Regions from separate parts of the Sporosarcina sp. GTC18466 genome, predicted to be linked through region 4. Evidence: riboswitches for the same ligand, from Rfam matches in the RefSeq annotation. Region 4 holds a riboswitch; each other region holds the start of a gene.

Region 1 (4,904 bases), 1.3 Mb from region 4:
ATCCGACACTCTATAACGTGACGTTTGACGGTTCCGTTTTTCATCTTGAAATTGACCGTTCCGGCAATAAAGAACGTGGGGACAAGCCGGCGAAAGAGAAACTGTCTTGCACAGAGCTCGAACGCGAGGAGGGAGAGCAGCTGTTCAGCTATTCGCTCCAGGGCTGTCGTTCTGAGTCCTCTACTGATCAATTCACGTTGCTGAACATCTTAAAGGAGCAGGAGATGGATCACGATCATTAACCTTGCGGAACGTAGAGTATGGAGGATTATCGATGTCCTACAGTTCCATATGCAATAAAAGCAAACCAGGCACCAATACGAGCGGGGCCTGATTTGCTTTTTACAGCCTAATATGGATAATAGCCGTGATAGGGCGATCCGGTCTGGACGGGAAATCCTCCGCCCGGCTGCCTGCATCCTGCTGGAGGAGCGATGATGACCCGGTCCTTGATCGGCGCGAATGCTTGCTGGACGAGCCGTTCATCCAGGCAATACGCCTTAGCGAACACTTGCGGCGGGGTCACTCGTAAAATGTCCGATCCCCAGACCGTATCCAGTTTCGCTGTGTCATAGATGGTGAGGACGTGCGTGTTCTCTCCACTTGCATTAAAATAATGCCACCAGCCTTGCGGAATTGTCACGGCTTGCTGTGGGCCGATCCGGTAGCTGATCAATTCATTTGTCTTGGGATTGATCATCGACACGACCGTCTCACCCGTGATACCGTAAATCAATTCATCTGCGTTTGAATGGTAATGAGGCTCCACGCCATTGTCTCCGCCCAGAAAAACATCTAACAGAACTACATTGCCAAGCGTCTTCAGTTGCTCCTGGCTTAGTACATTTATATAATTGCGTTCATTTTTCGTGAAAAACCGGCTCTTGCTCAAATCGTAGGCATACTGCAAATTCGGATCTTTGAAATCCACGTCATGCTTCTCGATGATTCCATCACTCCCTTGGGCCATGGTCATTGCCTTTCTAAGGTATGCGAAGGCCCGGAGTCATGTGAATGAAAAGGCCCGAAATGCTGCCGTTTGAAAACCGAGAATGTGCTATCCTTCCTGAATGGATACGGGCATGTTGATGTTGACTGGGCAAAAGTGAGGTATTATCAACTGATGGATGAGTTTTTTTAGAAGGAGGGATCCGCGTGAATCGGCAACAGATCCTGGATTTATATGATCATGAATTGCGGCGCCATCTAGTGACGCCAGGCTATATCCGGGAAGAGACGGAGCACGTCATCCGTCATGTCTCACAGCACGGCGAGAGAGGGTTCATCATCGCATCCGATGTGAATGAAGAGAACGCAAGCCGCGTTATACGGGAGGAACTCGCCTATTTCAACGGGCAAGGCTCCGGGTTCGAGTGGAAAGTATACAGCTATGACAAGCCCGGCAACTTGAAGGAGCTTCTTGAAACGGAAGGGTTTGAGTGCGAACCTCCTGAGGCGCTCATGGTTTTGGAAGTGGAAGAGAGCCATCCGCTCGTGACCGGAGATGCTCCCTTGACGGTAACCGAAATAACAGACGAAAAGGGCATCTGCGAAATCATTTCACTCATGGATTTCATATGGGCGGATACGCATGATGAACTGGGAACCCGGCTCTGGCGAGATAAGCAGAACGATCCCGACTCGCTTTTCCTATATGGACTTTATGAGGGGGACAAGCTGATCAGCGCCTCGTGGATGTACTTTGAGGAAAACTCATCATTCGCGAGTCTATGGGGCGGCTCGACATTGCCCGAGTATCGCAAAAAGGGCTGTTACACATCGATGCTCTCCGTACGGGCAAAGAAAGCATGGGAACACGGTTACCGGTTCCTCACAGTGGATGCCAGCCCGATGAGCAGGCCGATTCTAGAGAAGTACGGATTTCAGTGCCTTGCGCAAATGGCAGGCTGCCAGTCGCCTGAAAGAGGGTAAAGTTGCATTACAAATCAAGGAAGAACTTGACATTGCATAAATGTCAGGTAAACTGAAAGTGTTCGAACAAATGAATACTGTTGAACTAGGGGTGTCCGGATAGTCCGGACTGAGAGGGAAAAGCGATGATTTTTCCTAACTCTTTGGACCTGATCTGGCTCGTACCAGCGTAGGGAAGTTTCTCTTAAACATAATTTGGCATACGGCAGACGTATGTGTTTAAGACCGGGTCCGCATGATGAGGATCCGGTCTTTTTGCGTCTTTGCGGGCTCAAATTCCCTGTATTGGATAGAGTCATAGGTCACCCGAATAAAAAATGAGGGGACGATGACGAAATGACAAAAATGACAGAAGACACACCGATTCACATCCATTCCTGCTTCCCGGCAAGCCGGAAAGTATACGTGCAGGGCAGCCGAGAAGATCTCCAGGTGCCGATGCGGGAGATCGAATTGTCGCCGACGATCACAGAAGAAGGCGAGTTCGACAACCCGCCGTTCCGTGTTTATGACACGAGCGGCAAATACACCGACCCTGCCCATGAAGTGGACATCCGCAAAGGCTTGCCGGAACTCCGGAAGCCATGGATTTTAGAACGCGGAGACGTCGAGGAATACGAAGGTAGAAAGGTGAGGCCCGAGGATAATGGATACCGAGCTGGAAAAGAGAAGGAGCATGAGCAGTTTCCGCTCCTGAAACGCAAACCGCTCCGGGCGAAAGCCGGAAAGAACGTGACGCAAATGCATTACGCGCGAAATGGGATCATCACGCCCGAAATGGAATTCATCGCAATCCGTGAAGGGCTGGATGCGGAGTTTGTACGGTCAGAAGTCGCAAGGGGGCGTGCGGTCATCCCTTCGAACATCAACCATCCGGAAGCCGAGCCGATGATCATCGGACGCAACTTCCACGTGAAGATCAATGCGAACATTGGAAACTCAGCCGTCACTTCGAATATCGCACAAGAAGTGGAGAAGATGACGTGGGCGACTAGGTGGGGTGCAGACACGATGATGGACCTGTCGACTGGTAAAGACATCCATACAACACGGGAATGGATCATCCGCAATTCGCCGGTCCCGGTCGGCACGGTTCCGATCTATCAGGCTCTTGAAAAAGTGAATGGAAAAGTGGAAGACCTTTCGTGGGAAGTGTTTCGCGATACGCTGATTGAACAGGCAGAGCAAGGCGTCGACTACTTTACGATCCATGCTGGCGTACTGCTCCGCTATATTCCGCTCACTGTGAAACGGGTCACCGGGATCGTCTCGCGCGGCGGGTCCATTATGGCGCAGTGGTGCCTCCTCCATCACCAGGAGAGTTTCCTATACACACACTTCGAAGAGATCTGCGAAATCATGAAAATGTATGATGTTTCCTTCTCGCTCGGAGACGGCTTGCGGCCGGGCTCGATCGCGGACGCCAATGACGAAGCGCAGTTCGCGGAGCTTGAGACTCTCGGAGAACTGACAAAGATCGCATGGAAACACGATGTCCAAGTGATCATCGAAGGGCCGGGACATGTCCCGATGCATTTGATCAAAGAAAACGTGGACAAGCAAATGGAGATTTGCGGGGAAGCACCTTTCTACACGCTCGGACCGCTGACGACAGATATTGCGCCAGCGTATGATCACATCACATCTGCAATCGGGGCGGCGATGATCGGCTGGTTCGGCACCGCGATGCTTTGCTATGTGACGCCGAAGGAGCATTTAGGATTGCCGAACCGGGAAGATGTCCGGGAAGGGGTCATCGCGTATAAAATCGCGGCCCATGCGGCAGATCTCGCGAAAGGGCATCCAAGTGCGCAGAAGCGCGATGATGCACTTTCAAAAGCACGATTCGAATTCCGTTGGCGTGACCAATTCAATTTGAGCCTGGATCCGGAGCGGGCGATGGAATACCACGATGAGACGCTGCCAGCAGAAGGGGCGAAGATTGCGCACTTCTGCTCGATGTGCGGCCCGAAGTTCTGCAGCATGAGAATTTCGCACGATATCCGTAAATACGCGGACGAGAAAGGGCTTGACGGGATGACTGCCATTGAAAAGGGCATGGAGGAAAAGGCGAAGGAGTTTCAAGAAGCCGGAGGACAAATCTATACTTGACGGGAACGAGGGATGGGCATGACGGTGATCGACCGGCTGCTTGCGGACATTGCCGAAGGGAAACAGCAGTTGTCACGGCTGGAGAGGGAACTCAAAGAACTTCAGGATCGTTGCGTGCATGACTTTCAAATGGCACGTTCACATCAGATCTGCCGCAAGTGCAAGCTTGTGGAGAATTACCACTATTAATCAAGAAAGATGCCGGGCACGAAACATTTCCGGCATCTTTCTTGATGTATGAAACGAATCGGCTGCACGGTCGTATATATACATAAAGCAGAAACCGATCAAAATGCGAGGTGGATTTCTATGTTTACAAAGAAAAAGAAAGACAGCGAGACTGTGTTTTACAATGTTGGCATCTATGTGCCTGACACCGTCTCTGATGAGACATACATGGAATGGGACGAACAGCTGGCTGACGCGGCTGATAATGTAGGGACGAGTGAATTGATTGAGCTTGCCGAATATGACCAAGCCGTGATCGCTGACATAAAAGAACGTTTTTCCCATGTCGATGTGACAAGACGCTTTTTCATGATCAATAAAATAGACCATGAAGCCATCCGCAAAGAGGTCGAGCAGCTCGAGAAGGAGAACAAATGGCGGAAGTTGTTTGGGCGGGTCAGTGCCGAGGAATACGCCGAAGCGGAAGACCGGATTGTCTCAAGTCCCGAGCGGGCATTGTGCTGCACAAATGATCTGTATGAAGCGACCCGCTTTTTGGCAGACGCGGCAAAACGGGACTGAGCCGCGCCGCTTCTAGTAAGACAAGCTGCCGAGACTGATGGTATCCTCCCCGGATGGCCCGCACCCCGAAAGCAACAGCATTCGTCCGCCGTAATCCATATCTAAAGACG
Region 2 (4,904 bases), 1.5 Mb from region 4:
CGGCAGTCACCGTCCCTTCTGCGTTTTCGGATAAAGGGGAACCGTTCAACATCACGTTCTGCGGCCAGGCGTGCACGGAATTCGAGCTGATTGGCTACGCCTTTGCGTATGAGCAGAAGGTGAAAGGACGGAGGAAGCCCCGAGCCCTGTTCGAAAGTAGTTGAAAAGAACGGCCATAAAGTCCATTATTAACGTATAGGAAACGTTTGAAAGCGGGGATGGACATGTCCTTTTTGGATACGATGGACAATAGGATTAAGAAGAAATGGAACTTTGCGGAGCCGACTCCGATCCAGGAGCAGATGATACCCGAAATGATTGCCGGAAAGGATATTGTGGCGGAATCGCCGACAGGGACCGGCAAGACGCTTGCTTATGTACTGCCGATCCTTCAAAAGGTCGACGGTTCCAAGCAGCGGACCCAAGCGCTCATCATGGCACCTTCCCAGGAACTCGCCATGCAGATCGTCAACGTTATCCGTGACTGGACAGCTGAAACGGATATTACGGTGACGCAGCTGATCGGCGGTGCCAACATGCAAAGGCAGATTGAAAAGCTGAAGAAGAAACCGACCATTGTAGTCGGGACACCGGGCCGGATTGTCGAACTGGTGAAGGCGAAACGGCTTAAAATGGCCGACATCGAAACAATTGTCCTTGATGAGGGCGACCAATTGCTGTCAAGGGATTACCGGGTCCTCGTAAAGAATTTGATTGAGGGCGCCAGTCCGGACCGGCAAGTTGCGGTAGTCTCAGCGACCATCACAGACGAAATTGAACTTGTCGCAAAAAATCTGATGAACGACCCTGCTCGATTCCGGGTTTCCCTGGATGAGATGCCTATAACCGCATCCATCGAGCATTCATTCATCAAGACGGACGCCCGGGATAAGACGGATTTGCTGCGGGGGCTCTCCCATATGGAAGGCATCCACGCGCTTGCGTTCATGAACAATGTCGATCAGATCCGCATGAAGGAGATCAAATTGAATCACAACGATGCGCCGATCGCTGTCTTGTACTCGGATATGAGGAAGTTTGAACGGCAGGAGACATTGGAGCGGTTCCGTAAAGGCGATATCAACATCTTGATTGCTACGGATCTTGCGGCCAGAGGATTGGACATTGACGGACTGACGCATGTGATCCACGTGGATGTCCCGCATACGATCGAGCAATACATCCATCGTTCGGGCAGGACAGGACGTGCAGGGCGAGACGGGGAAGTATTGACCCTTCTTTCATACCCGGAGGAGAAGGATTACCGGAAGCTGACGAAGCAATTCAAACCTGTGCAGAAAATCTGGTACCATGGCAAGCTGATGGAAGGGAATGCGAAGACGAAAACGGAGACTGCCGTGAAAAAATCGCCTTCTAAAAAGAAGAAACAGCCGCGCAAGAAATAACGCGGCTGGGCATATAAAGAGACCTGGAACGCTATCAATGCGATCCAGGTCTCTTTTGGCATTATAGTTCAGTCAAGATCATCGGCCCGTCTTTCATGACGATAATCGTATGCTCGATTTGTGCAACTAAGGATTTATCAGGCGTCGCGAACGTCCAGCCGTCACTGAGCTCAATAATATGCTCAGCCTTTTCGGAGATGAACGGCTCGACCGCCAGCACCATGCCTTCAGTCATCAAAGTCTTATCCCATGCATCATAATAGTTCAGGATATGCTGCGGCTCTTCGTGGAGAGATGTGCCAATACCGTGGCCGGTCAAGTTCTTGATGACCGTTAGCCCATTGTCGCGTGCTTCACGTTCCACCGCTTTTCCGATCTGATTCAGCCGTGAGCCGGGTTTCACTTTCGTCATTGCCCGGTCGAAAGCGCTTTTCGCAACGTCACAAAGTTTCTGTTTCCGCTCATCAGAAGCACCTACGACGAATGAGATGCCCGTATCGGCGAAATAACCGCCGAATGATCCCGAGACGTCAATATTCACAAGATCGCCTTCCTGGATCACTTTGGAACCCGGAATGCCGTGGGCCACTTCATGGTTGACACTGATGCATGTGTAGCCTGGAAAATCATATTGATCGATCGGTGCTGAGACCGCTCCTTTTTCGGAGAACAGCCGGCCGCCGATTTCATCCAATTCTTTTGTCGTAATGCCAGGGACCGTGGCCTCTTTCATCGCTTCGCGAATCTCTGCGACGATCCGGCCTATCTTCTGTAACGCTTCGATTTCTTCAGTTGTTTTGACTATCATCTTTACAAGTCCTTTCTGCTCGCATTGCTTTACCATCCATAACTATATCATACGCAGCGGATGTAGAAATGGATGATGCATCCGCTTGGTTCACTTCATCACTTTCACGCCCTGGTAGATGTTCCATACAATTACAACTAGCGTCAATGCGCCGTATATGAGAAGAAACAGGAAAGGGGCCAATCCCCAAAAATCGAAACGTCCAGTCACGATCGTGTTAAGACGCTGTTCGAATGACACAAGGGAGAATGAAAAGATGATGAAACCCGCAATCAGGACAACGACCGGTATGAGATGTGAAAAGAGCGATCGTTTTGCGTTCATCTTCACTTCATGGTCATTGGAAGCGAAATAAACGACAACCGGCAATAGCAGCGGTGAAAAGAATATGCTGAAATAACACAATGCGGATAGTATTTTATTGTTGGCCAATAGGAAAACCTCCTTTTGCGAAAGATTCCGAGTAGAAGTATTTCTTCTGCTCATCTTGTTTCCAATTGTCCCATCATATACAATGAAGGCGACAATTGAATTACAAGACCACAAGGGGGGCCGTTTCTGGCTGAGATTGGACGCATGTCCTGACCCTTAGAACCTGTAAGTTCGCACTTGCGTAGGGATGTGGATGGAAACAGGCATACATAACGAGATGTCCCGGTTCTATCCGGGGCGTCTTTTTTTGTCCGTTTACCGTATCCCTCCAAAATCAAAGGAGGAGAAAAAATGGATCGTAAACGTCTTCAAATGTTGTTGGAAGTTGCTATTTTGGGAGCATTGTCTTTCGTGCTCGATCAGATTACGCTGTTTAAAATGCCGCAGGGAGGGTCGATCACCTTGTCCATGCTGCCGGTCATCGTCATGGCATTCCGCTGGGGACTCGCCGGAGGCATGCTGACAGGATTGCTGACAGGTACTCTGCAGGCTGTAATCGGCGGCACTCTCATACATCCTGTCCAGGGGTTCCTCGACTACTTCGGATCATATACGGTCGTCGGCCTTGCAGCAGTGACGCTCGGCTGGTACCGGAAAGCCATGGCAACCGGCAATAAAGGCGGAATGGCTGCAGCTGTCATTGCAGGAACAGTGATCGGCGGGCTTCTTCGCTACCTTTGCCACTACATCGCTGGAATCGTATTTTACGCACAATACGCAGGTGATCAGCCTGCATGGCTTTACTCATTGATCTATAACGGTTCCTTCATGATTCCGTCCATTATCCTATGTTCAGTAATTGCCGTTCCGCTGTTTGCTTCTTCACAGCGTTTGCTAAAACATGCATAACATGAAAGCCGCCCTCCAGTCTATGGAGAGGCGGCATTTCTTCGTCCTCCCTCCGGATAGTGGAGAACCATGTATGAAGGTATTCAAGCTATTCCCGTTTTGGGTCCCGCAGAAACAGGAAGCTTGCCGCAAGAACGACAAGCAGGAAAATAGCGGCGGACGATACGAATAACTCATCCGTGCCGTTTTTAACAGCTATGCCCAGGAAGGTCCAGATATACACAAGGATAAATACATAATCTCCGTGGTGATACATAAAATGTAGAGCTACAGCCGCACCGATCGTCATATATATGACCGTCCACAGCGGATCGCTGAGCCCCCATCCCGACCAATCATGCAACATCAGAACATATACCAGATTGGAGATGAAGGTGACGGAGGTCCATGCGAAGAACAAAGAGATAGGCGCCCGTTTCGCAAGTTTATTCTCCCGGGAAGGGTAAGTGAAATAAAAAATAGTCAAGGTCAGCAGCAAGGCAGCTTTGACTGCGAGCGACCAGTTGAATTGCTCGAATTGCCAAAGCAGCATCCAGGCAATTTGCAGCCCGCATGCCATGAGAAACAGCACAACCCGCCGAGGCATGAGCTGCGTCTGATCAGATCGGCTCTTGCTGATCCAATAAAAAAGCGATCCATATATGGCCACCCATATGAGAAAGACATAATGGGCCGGATTGAAGAGCACCGGAAGACGGCCGGTAATTTCATTCGTAGTAGTGCCATTCATTGAAAACATGGTGACTGCCAAATTACAGGCGATGGCAGCGACCAATGTAAAAGTCATAAGCAGTAATTTAGACATTCCAAATCCTCCTATATACAAGTATACATAGGAAAGGGCTAAGATGCGCAGGAAAGTATGAAGAATCAATTACAATTCATTTATTTCGATTCCCGAATAGTCGTGGTATAATGAAATGGCAGGTTTTTTTAGAATCTTAAAAATGAATCGGGGGAATCGGCATGACAAAATTAGCGTACTCACAAGTATGGGATTTGGATGTGTTTTTCAAAGGGGGCAGCGAATCTGAGGAGCTCCGCTCGCATTTGGACGAAGCATCGGATAAAATTAAGGCATTCGAAAATAAAGTGAAGGAATTCAGTGTACCCGCATCCCGCGATGATGCTGGACGGGTTGTGGACCTTCTGGAAACGATGAAAGAAACAGCGGTCCACCTTCGCCAGGCTGGCGCAGTCATCGGATGCTACCTTGCGGCTGACACGAAGGATAAAAAAGCGCTCGTCCTCCAGGCGGAGACAAGCACTCTGAGCGCACGCTTCTCAACGGCAGTCCTGGCACTTCAGCAGATGCTTGCGAAGATTGAAGAATCTGTCTGGACTGAGCTTCTCGAAACAGAAGAATTGAAGCAATTCGGTTTCATCTTGAAGGAATGGCGCGAGGAAGT
Region 3 (4,904 bases), 230 kb from region 4:
CGGCGTGCGGGGTGTTGCTTACTTTCGCTGGGTGATTGCTTGTTTTTGTTGTTAGATTGCTTTGTTTAGCTGGGCCGTTGCTTATTATTGGCGGTTGATTGCTTCGATTGAACGGATGATTGCTTACTTGGCGGATAGCGCGTTTTTCACAAGAGAGATTGCTTGCTAACACGCTGTTGTTGCTTCGCAAAAGCAAGAAATTGCTTACTTTGGAGTCTGATTGCTTCTTTCTGGCGGGCGGTTGCTTCATTAGGCCGGCTGATTGCTCGTTCGGCCTGATCATTGCTGACTTCGCAAGCCGGCAACTTTACAAACGAGGTTCTTTATTTGATTGCTTACTATCAAGTCCTGATTGCTCCGAAAACGCAAGACATTGCTTACTATTCAGCCTCATTGCTCCTTACTGCGGAGCGATTGCTTAGTTCAGCCGGCTGATTGCTTCGTTTGGCTTGGTCATTGCTCACTTCGCAAGCAGGCAACTTTTCAAAACGAGTTTCATCGGTTGATTGCTTACTAACAAGTCCTGATTGCTCCGAAAACGCAAGACATTGCTTACTATTCAGCCTCGTTGCTTCTTTCTGCCGAGCGATTGCTCACTTCAGCCGGCTGGTTGCTTCGTTCGGCCGGGTCATTGCTCACTTCACATACCCGTCCGCCGAACACATCAAAAAGCCCCCCGGGATTGCTCCCCGGGGGCTTGCTGATTCATTAATTTGTCTCGATCAGGCCGTACTTGCCGTCTCTTCGTTTATAGACGATGTTCGTGCCGTCTGATTCGGCATCGGTGAAGATATAGAAGTTATGGCCTAGCATGTTCATCTGGAGGATGGCCTCTTCCTGGTCCATCGGCTTGAGGTCGAATTGTTTTGTGCGGACGACGTTGAACTCGTGATCATCCTGCGCCATGTCTTCGTCCTCACGCTCCCTCTCGACGGATTGAAGGAATGCTGCAACGCCTTCACGTTCGCGGAATTTGCGGTTCACCCTTGTTTTGTACTTGCGGATTTGGCGCTCGAGCTTGTCGACGATCAAGTCGACGGCCGCATACATGTCGTCGTGGCGCTCTTCCGCCCGCAAAGTCAGGTTTTTCATCGGGATGGTAATCTCCACTTTAGTCTGTCTGTCGTTATAGACTTTCAGGTTGACGTGCGCTGTCGCGTTCGCCCCTTCAGTGAAGTAGCGCTCGAGCTTGTTCACTTTCTTCTCGACGTATTCCCGAATAGCTGGTGTAACCTCAATGTTTTCCCCGCGGATGTTAAAGTCTAGCATATGAACTCCTCCTTTTATGATCCGTTGGTATATACTTCTCCATATTGCCTTTCAAATCCTTCTTCAAACAAAGAATTTTTTCAGAAAAAAGTCGAAATGTGGCGAAATGGCGTCACGGCTTCGTTTTCTTCTCTTTCCCCGACTTGATCCGGAGCTTCAGCTCGTCGACGATCAGCTTTGACGTCGCCGCGTCTTCCGCAAAATGAAACCCGTACGTGAAGTGGTCATCGGCCCGTTTCTTCCACTGGATCGTGCCGTCGAGCGTAATCGGCTGTTCATACAGCGTGAACGTCAGGTGCAGGTCCACATCACCCGGACCGCCCGGGATGTCGTATGCCGCTTCCAGTTTCGCGCCGCCCGAACTGATATCGAGCAGCCGGCACTTTCCGGGGCTTGACATGGCGGAACGGTCTGCGCCGACGAAGATTTTGAACTCCGCTTCAAGAGGCTCTGAAAACGTATGCCTGAAATATTCCGTCCGCTTGTATAACACGGTCAACACGCTCCATTCCATCGGTCCTGCTGACTTCATTATACCAAAGACGAACTAGTTTTGCAGTTCGGACCCTTCCACGAGTCCCCGCGTCCGCTCCACCGTACCTGCAAGCGTCCTCGTGATCTGCTCGTTGTCACTGACTGCCGCATGTACCGTCGCATTCACTTCCTCGACGGACGCGCTTGACTGCGCAAGCAGGTCGGCGAACGACCCTGTCATCCTGCCGATATCCGCCGTCTCTTCCGCCACCAGCTTCATTTTAGAATCAAACCTCTCGAACTGCTCATGGAACGCCCCCAGCGTCTCGTGCATGCCGTTGATCTTCCGTTCTGCCTCGACTGTGCGCCTGGACTGCTCCTGCAGCCTGCCCATGCTCTCCTCTAGATCATGCCGGGACTGGCTGTTTGTCTGATTCACGTCCGTCAAATTCGCATTGATCTCTTCCAGCGTCTCAGATGTAAGGGCGGCGAGCTTCCGGATTTCCTCTGCGACAACCGCAAACCCTTTCCCGTGGACCCCTGCGCGAGCCGCTTCAATAGAGGCATTCAGCGCCAGCAGGTTCGTCTGGTTCGTGATTGCCGCAATCGACTTCGCGAGTTCATTCGTCTTCTTGATATTTGCCGTCAGCGAATCAAAGGAACCATTCAGGCCTTCCAGCATCGAGCCAACCCCTTCCATGCCAGCCCGCACGCCTTGCACATCCTTGACGACCCCGCCTGAGTGGCTCTGCATCTGGGCGGAAGAGTGATTCATATCCCGGCTCTCTTCCTGCATCTCCAGCAATGCCGCCTTCGCCCGATCCGTTTTCTGTGCAATATCCGAGATCTGGCCGGATTCCCGCTCCACGGACGCTGCAATCACATCCATCACTTCAAGCAATTCATGCTGCGATTCCAGGTTCCTTTTTGCGGCCAGGCCGATCTCATGCAAGTCGCCGGCTACCTGTTCAACGCCGTCATTCAATTCACGACGCTTTTTCCTCTCCTCCTCCGCCCTGCGGTTCTGCTCCGCCGTGAACACGCCAACTTGCGCTTCCAGTTTCTTTGTCTGCCTGATCTGGATGAACAGCCCGGCGCCAAGCAGCAGGAAAACCAGCATCAGGCTCCCCTTGCTTTCCGCAATCTGCTCCTGGTACGGATACCGGGCGAGAAATGTAAGCAAGACTAGCAAAGACAGTGCAAATCCATATCCCATGATGGCGGCTGAAATATGCACGCTAGCCAGGCCAAGCATGAAAAAGGCGATGCCCGCCGTTGCGATCGACGGGTCCCCGATCCAGCCGTTAAAGATGGCGGCACCTGCCGTGAAGGCGAACACCGCCCACGGATATGCCACTTCCAGCGGTTTGGATTTCAGCGCAAGCAGATACAGAATCAGCGCACCCGTCACCGGAACTGCCATGCTGGCCGTCTTCAGACCGTCCTGGCCTGTCGCTAGATAAAAGAGCGTTCCAATCAGGCTGGAAGCCCCCAGCGTCAAAAATAAGATTGTATTCTTTTGAGCATAACGCTTCCGCTGCAGCACCTGCACATCTTCCATTGTTCTCCCTCTTTCCAGCTGCAACATTCTTTAGAGCAGCTACTTTTTCCTTATCTTGTATGTAAATCGTATCATTACTGAACAGTCATTCATATAGTCATTCCTTACCAATTAACGATGAGAAACACCTATCCGCCATTGATCGTCAGACTCCTCTTGCAGCCTATCCAATTGAATGCTATGGTAGTAGACGAATTGAACTCCATACATAATTGACCATTAGGGGAATCCTTTACAAGGACTGAGAGAAGAGTGCGGCTCTGATACCCTTATCACCTGAACAGGTCTGTACCTGCGGAGGGAAGTGGCTTTTTTCAGGCGCTTTTTATACAGATCCGCCGACCACTTCGCTTCTTTTAGCAAGTGGTCTTTTTTGTATGTTTAAGGAGGGGTGTTATGGAGCTGATCGGCGTGACGAACGACCGTCTGCCCGCCCATAGGTTGGCTGAGGTGCTATCCGAAGCGGGCCCCTATTTGGACAGGGTCATTTTGCGGGAGAAATCAAAGACGGACCGCGAGCTGGCGGGGTTGATTGAAACACTTCTGGACAACCAGGTTCCTAAAGACAAGCTGATTGTCCACGGCCGGGCCGATATTGCGAAAATCTTCAAGATGCCGCGCGTCCAGATGCCTGGGCACGGTATTCCGCTGCCGCTTGCCGCGGAGCATTTTCCCGGCATCCGGTTCGGCGCTTCCGTCCATTCTACCGAGGAGGCGGAGCAGGCGCAGGCCGGCGGGGCGGACTGGCTCCTGTACGGCCATCTGTACAAAACGCGGTCGAAAGAGGGCCTTGCGGGGAGAGGGACGGATGAATTGGCGGAGCTCATAAAGGCCGTCAGCATTCCGGTGTACGCGATCGGCGGAATCCAGCCGGGCCATGTGAAACACCTTCAGGAAATCGGGGTGGCGGGCATCGCGGTCATGTCATCGATTTTCGGTGCCCCCGATCCAGTCCGCTCCGCCCTTTCTTATCGACATCAATGGGAGGGAAGCGAGGAATGAAAACGATCACATTGAACGGATTGCCGCGCGAACTGCCGGCCGACGTGGGGACTATCCACGAACTGCTGGATCATCTAGCGATTTCGGACCGCATCATGGTCATCGAGCAAAACCGGGAGATCCTGGATAAAAGCAAGTATGATGCGCCAATCAAAGACCGTGACCAAATTGAAATCATCCATTTTGTAGGAGGCGGATAAGATGCTAACAATAGCCGATAAGACATTCACATCAAGATTATTGCTCGGAACAGGGAAATACCCTTCATTTGAAACCCAAAAAGAGGCGGTCCGCGTTTCAGAAGCCGAAATCCTGACATTCGCGGTCCGGAGAATGAACATCTTCGAACCGTCGCAGCCGAATTTCCTCGAGCAGCTCGATCTGTCGAAATACACATTGCTTCCGAACACAGCAGGCGCCAAAACGGCGAAAGAGGCCGTGCGAATCGCGAAACTCGCGAAAGCGTCAGGACTTTGCGATATGGTGAAAGTGGAAATCATCGGGTGCGACCGTTCGCTGCTGCCCGATCCGGTGGAGACGCTCCGCGCGAGTGAAATGCTGCTGGAAGAAGGCTTCATCGTCCTGCCGTACACGTCGG
Region 4 (4,904 bases):
AACTGGAAATCGTCAAAAGCATCATCTACAGTTACCCGGAGATGGTTCATGCGAAGGGAGCGCACGGCATTCCGCTCATCCGCCATGCAGAACGCGGGGGCGAGCAGGCGCAGCCGGTGCTTGATTTCTTGAAGAATATGAGTGAAAGTCTGCAGATGCAGGCATTATAAAGGAGGAAATGAACATGCAAATGATGACAGCTGTGAACACGATCCAGATCGAGAAAGGGAAGGGCGACGAGGTGGCAAGCCGCTTTGCTGTCGCAAAATCGGTCCATACATTTGAAGGGTTCATCCGCATGGAAGTCTGGATGAAGGAAAATTCTCCGGATTATGATGAACTCAAAGTGTGCACGACCTGGGAGGACCGCAGTTTCTTCGACAACTGGCTGAAGAGCCGTGAATCGGAGAAAGCGCACGGCGGTGAGCGCGCGAAGAAGCCGGAAGGGAAAGGCCCGATCCTCGGAAGTGAATTGACGACGTTCACCGTGAAAGTCCAGCATCTTCCTGCAGAGAAAATAGTGCAACAATAAGGTGGACAGCCGGTATCCCGCGGGAGCCGGTTTTTTTAATTGGACTGCAAAAATGCATCCGGGCCACAAACACAGTATACTGATGGGTAACCATTCCGCCCCCGTGGGTGAAACGTGGATGAAGGAGCTGAGAGCGATTTGGCTGCATGCAAAGTAACAGTGATCGGCAGCATCAACATGGATTTAGTGACGAGTACGAGCCGGATCCCGCAAGTGGGGGAAACCGTGACGGGTGATTCGTTTCTTACGATACCTGGCGGGAAAGGCGCGAATCAGGCTGTTGCCGCGGCACGGCTTGGTGCAGCTGTCACGATGATCGGTGCTGTGGGGGATGACCCTTTTGGAAAAACGTTAGTGGAGCACTTGAAGGCGCAGGGGATTAACACGGATTTGATCATGGAAGTCCGGGGGTGCTCGACCGGAATCGCTTCGATTACGTTATCCGACAGGGATAATAGCATCATCGTCGTACCTGGCGCGAATAGCTATGTCACTCCGGAGATGGTCGAACAACATGAAGAGGCGATCAGGAATAGTGATATTCTTTTGCTGCAGCTGGAAATTCCGCTTGCGAGTGTGATCAAGGCCGTGGAACTTGCACATAAACATCGCGTCCCTGCCATCTTGAATCCTGCGCCGATTCAAGAGCTTCCCATGGAGCTGCTGGAGATGGTCGATTATGTAACGCCGAACGAGCATGAGCAAACTCTTCTATTCGCGGCAATAGACGGACCCGGAGGGCAACTTGAAAAGATAAAAGAAAAGTGCATTGTCACGAAAGGGTCCAAAGGGGTTATGCTGTACAAAGATGGCGACTCTGTAACGATACCCGCTGCCAAAGTCGAAGTCGTCGACACTACAGGAGCGGGGGATACGTTCAATGGTGCATTGGCCTATGCGTTATGCGAGGGCTTTGCAATGGAGGAAGCCTGCCAATTTGCAAATGTGGCCGCAGCCATTTCTGTTACGAAGCTCGGAGCGCAGACAGGCATGCCGACGAAAAGAGAAGTGGAAGATTTCTTGAAGGCCTATCCATTACTTTGATTTGAAACGGAGGAATTAAGATGAAACCAGTCATACTAGACGTTGACACCGGAATTGATGATGCGATGGCGATCGCGTATGCCATGCATTCCCCGGAGCTCGATGTAATCGGGCTGACGACATGCTTCGGGAATAACTCGGTTGAAAATACGACACGCAATACACTAGCGGTCCTGGAAAAGATAGGGAAGACGGCGCCTGTGTATAGGGGTGCTGCAAAGCCGCTCAAACGCGATATAGGGAATTTCCCCCTGCATGTTCACGGAGAAGATGGGCTCGGGAATAGCTTTGTTCCACTTCCTGCAGCAAAAGCGGAGCAAGAACACGCGGTGGATTTCATCATCCGCCAAGTGAAAGAGCGTCCGCATGAAATCACGATGATCCCTGTCGGCCCGCTTACGAATCTTGCGCAAGCCATCCAAAAGGATCCTGCCATCGTCCCACTTTTCAAAGAGATCATCCTGATGGGCGGTGCCGTTTTCGTCCCTGGAAATGTCACGCCGTTCAGTGAAGCGAATATACATACGGATCCGGAAGCGGCTGAGCTTGTCTTTTCCTCCGGGCTGCCAGTCACTGTAGTTGGCCTGGATGTAACGATGAAGACCCTTTTACCAGAAGAGGCCTTAGAGAGCTGGCGTGCTAAAGGAACTGACGAAGCCCGGTTTTTTGCGGACATGACGCGTTTCTATATGGCAGCCTATGAGACATTCGAACCGGGCATCGGAGGGTGCGCCTTGCATGATCCGTTAGCTGTGGGCGTTGCAATCAATCCGGATTTTGTCCAAACGGAAGAGTGGAATGTAACGGTTGTCCTGGAAGGGGAAGAGACAGGGAAAACGGTACCGTCATCTAGCGGCAATCCAAAAGTCCAAGTGTGCACCGAGGTCAAGGCGGAGCAATTTCTTCACCACTTCCTGGAGCGGGTTTTATAGACGGGTCGGAAATCCAGGGAGGAATGTGAATGAAACATGTATACGATCATACGGGAATTGCTGTCAGAAGCATTGAGGACGCCCTTCCTTTTTATCTGAATGTCCTGAACGGATCGCTGGAGGACCGGTACACAAGCACAGCGCCGGGCGTGGAAGTGCATGTGGCGGTCGTGAGGACGGAAGAGCAGCTGATCGAACTGCTGGAACCGACGAATAAGAACTCTCCGATCGCCCGTTTCATCAGGCAGCGGGGAAAAGGGGTCCACCACATTGCGTACCGAGTCGATGACCTCGATCAAGCGATTGCAGACGCCAGAAGTAACGGAGTGCGTTTCCTGGAAGATACATTGCGGACCAATGCGAGGGGCAGAAGACTGATTTATATCAATCCGATTTCCACGGATGGCACGTTAGTGGAGCTTTGCAGTTATCCAGAGGCTGGCGGGGTTGATTGAAAGGAAAGGAACCATGACCTTGACTTACCATCCAGGAAACTATACGATGGGGCTATAACTGAATGATATGCACTAGGGGTGTTATGTAACTGAGACGAGTTTGACTCGAACCCTTTGAACCTGAACTAGTTCATACTAGCGTAGGAAAGTGTAAACTCGATACATATAATGTGGGCGCGTATGCCTTGTTTTTGATATGTACATAATGACTTTACGCAACTTTCCTACGGGAAGGCTGCGTATTTTTTTGTTTGATCAACTAAAGAAGTGGGAGTGTTCAAGATGAGCAGAACAGTAGTAGTGACAGGCGGGAGCAGAGGACTCGGCGCAACAATCGTGCAGACATTGGTGGAGCAAGGATTTCAAGTGGTCATCAATTATAACAAGAGCCGGGAGGCGGCAGAGCAGCTTGCAGCTGAAGCGGACGGGAAGGCGATTGCCATCCAGGCAGACGTGACGAACCGGGAAGAAGTGGACCGGATGATGACAGAGGCGGCGGACCATTTCGGCGGCATAGACGTCGTCGTCAACAATGCCCTCGTAGACTTTAAATTCGATCCGACAAAACAGAAAGCCTTCAAGGATCTGTCGTGGGACGATTATCAGAAACAGCTGGATGGCACGTTGAAAGCGGCATTCAATATCTCGCAAAGTGTAATTCCGCAATTCATGGAACGAAAGAGCGGCGGTATTATCAGCATTGGCACCAACCTGTTCCAAAACCCGGTCGTGCCGTATCACGAATACACGACTGCGAAAGCAGGGTTGATCGGCTTTACGCGTAATCTTGCGGCAGAACTCGGCCAATACGGCATCCGAGCGAACGTCGTATCGGGCGGTCTATTGAAAACGACGGATGCCAGCAGCGTGACAACGCCGGAAGTGTTCGACTTGATTGCACAATCCACTCCGCTGAAGAAGGTGACGACGCCTCAAGATGTCGCAAGCACGGTCGTTTTCCTTTGCTCAGAGCAGGCAGACGGCATTACGGGTCAGAACATCACCGTGGATGGCGGCCTGACCATGAATTGACCGCGTAATTTCAGGCGGACAGAGGTCTTCCTCCAAGTCTTGTATCACTATCAGCATGGCTACTTTACTTAGCAGTATAAACAGCAGTTAAAACGCACAGTGTTGTCTGTGCGTTTTTACTTGCTATGTACTATTCAACAATCGCGCCAGATGGTTGAAGTATCCACTTTTTAAGATCCTTTGCTTTCTTTCGGCTTTTTAACACTGAAATATGCTCCTAAAATTAAACCTAACGCTGACAATCCATAAATAACAGATGTAATGTCAGTATGAATATTTAAACTGGATGTAACCACAGCCAGTACGAGAGAAATCAAAATCAATAAATACTTCATTTTACCCATCCCTTTCTCAATAAAATTTACTGTTTATATACTTCCACAGGAGTGCGGTATACCAAATAAATCGAGATAAGTGTACTCGAAATCCCCATCTACTAGCCGGTGGGGATTTTTGCGCTTACCAAAGATGTACACTCCCTACTCCAGAATGGCGCCTTATTATGGAACAAGGGGCAAATAGCCTGTGTATTACAGTTCTTTATTTTTATCTATTGCACTTTTAGTCTTGAGTTGGATCTATGTCAATATCCTGGACACAAAAATGTTAAGTCGTTGTCAGAAACGGCATCCATTCATGGATGGTCCTGTATCCAGCGAAACCAGTCAAGTGAAAGCCCGCACTTGACAGCTTTCGCTGGATACAGGAAGTACAGTCCATGGATGTCGTTCCTGAAAAATGTGTAGGTAGGTTGAATCGAAGTCCTAATGACATCTAACGATCAAGCAGCTACCTGTCTGCACTGATCCTCGAGTTGCTGCGGCGTCAAGTAATCAATTGCCCCATGGATTCGTTTCCGGTTATACCAGGATTCAATGTACTGGAAGAGGGCAATTCGTGCTGCTTCAA

Evidence for each region. Region 4 has a riboswitch for thiamine pyrophosphate ahead of ACZ5FK_RS06495 (3-oxoacyl-ACP reductase). Riboswitches for the same ligand answer to the same signal wherever they lie in the genome.
Region 1: another riboswitch for thiamine pyrophosphate. It lies ahead of thiC (phosphomethylpyrimidine synthase ThiC); the one in region 4 lies ahead of ACZ5FK_RS06495 (3-oxoacyl-ACP reductase).
Region 2: another riboswitch for thiamine pyrophosphate. It lies ahead of thiT (energy-coupled thiamine transporter ThiT); the one in region 4 lies ahead of ACZ5FK_RS06495 (3-oxoacyl-ACP reductase).
Region 3: another riboswitch for thiamine pyrophosphate. It lies ahead of ACZ5FK_RS05515 (thiamine phosphate synthase); the one in region 4 lies ahead of ACZ5FK_RS06495 (3-oxoacyl-ACP reductase).

Annotation. Positions count from the first base shown of each region.
Region 1 covers NZ_AP044037.1:2,642,232-2,647,135, forward strand. Annotated here, with positions in the region: gene ACZ5FK_RS13050 (DUF4362 domain-containing protein) at 1-242, shown strand, start outside; gene ACZ5FK_RS13055 (cupin domain-containing protein) at 350-970, opposite strand; gene ACZ5FK_RS13060 (GNAT family N-acetyltransferase) at 1,156-1,932, shown strand; TPP riboswitch at 2,010-2,125, shown strand; gene thiC (phosphomethylpyrimidine synthase ThiC) at 2,269-4,044, shown strand; gene ACZ5FK_RS13070 (hypothetical protein) at 4,063-4,233, shown strand; gene ACZ5FK_RS13075 (hypothetical protein) at 4,354-4,794, shown strand; gene ACZ5FK_RS13080 (hypothetical protein) at 4,807-4,904, opposite strand, start outside.
Region 2 covers NZ_AP044037.1:2,864,134-2,869,037, forward strand. Annotated here, with positions in the region: gene ACZ5FK_RS14160 (amidase family protein) at 1-164, shown strand, start outside; gene ACZ5FK_RS14165 (DEAD/DEAH box helicase) at 225-1,406, shown strand; gene map (type I methionyl aminopeptidase) at 1,468-2,214, opposite strand; gene ACZ5FK_RS14175 (magnetosome magnetite crystal formation protein family) at 2,305-2,646, opposite strand; TPP riboswitch at 2,750-2,851, shown strand; gene thiT (energy-coupled thiamine transporter ThiT) at 2,938-3,495, shown strand; gene ACZ5FK_RS14185 (tryptophan-rich sensory protein) at 3,584-4,300, opposite strand; gene ACZ5FK_RS14190 (M3 family oligoendopeptidase) at 4,462-4,904, shown strand, end outside.
Region 3 covers NZ_AP044037.1:1,106,500-1,111,403, forward strand. Annotated here, with positions in the region: gene hpf (ribosome hibernation-promoting factor, HPF/YfiA family) at 709-1,269, opposite strand; gene ACZ5FK_RS05505 (PilZ domain-containing protein) at 1,382-1,783, opposite strand; gene ACZ5FK_RS05510 (methyl-accepting chemotaxis protein) at 1,817-3,304, opposite strand; TPP riboswitch at 3,516-3,624, shown strand; gene ACZ5FK_RS05515 (thiamine phosphate synthase) at 3,701-4,306, shown strand; gene thiS (sulfur carrier protein ThiS) at 4,303-4,506, shown strand; gene ACZ5FK_RS05525 (thiazole synthase) at 4,508-4,904, shown strand, end outside.
Region 4 covers NZ_AP044037.1:1,336,447-1,341,350, reverse strand. Annotated here, with positions in the region: gene ACZ5FK_RS06520 (ankyrin repeat domain-containing protein) at 1-170, shown strand, start outside; gene ACZ5FK_RS06515 (antibiotic biosynthesis monooxygenase) at 185-532, shown strand; gene rbsK (ribokinase) at 710-1,576, shown strand; gene ACZ5FK_RS06505 (nucleoside hydrolase) at 1,597-2,508, shown strand; gene ACZ5FK_RS06500 (VOC family protein) at 2,538-2,963, shown strand; TPP riboswitch at 3,028-3,127, shown strand; gene ACZ5FK_RS06495 (3-oxoacyl-ACP reductase) at 3,246-3,995, shown strand; one part of gene ACZ5FK_RS06490 (IS3 family transposase) at 4,777-4,904, opposite strand, start outside.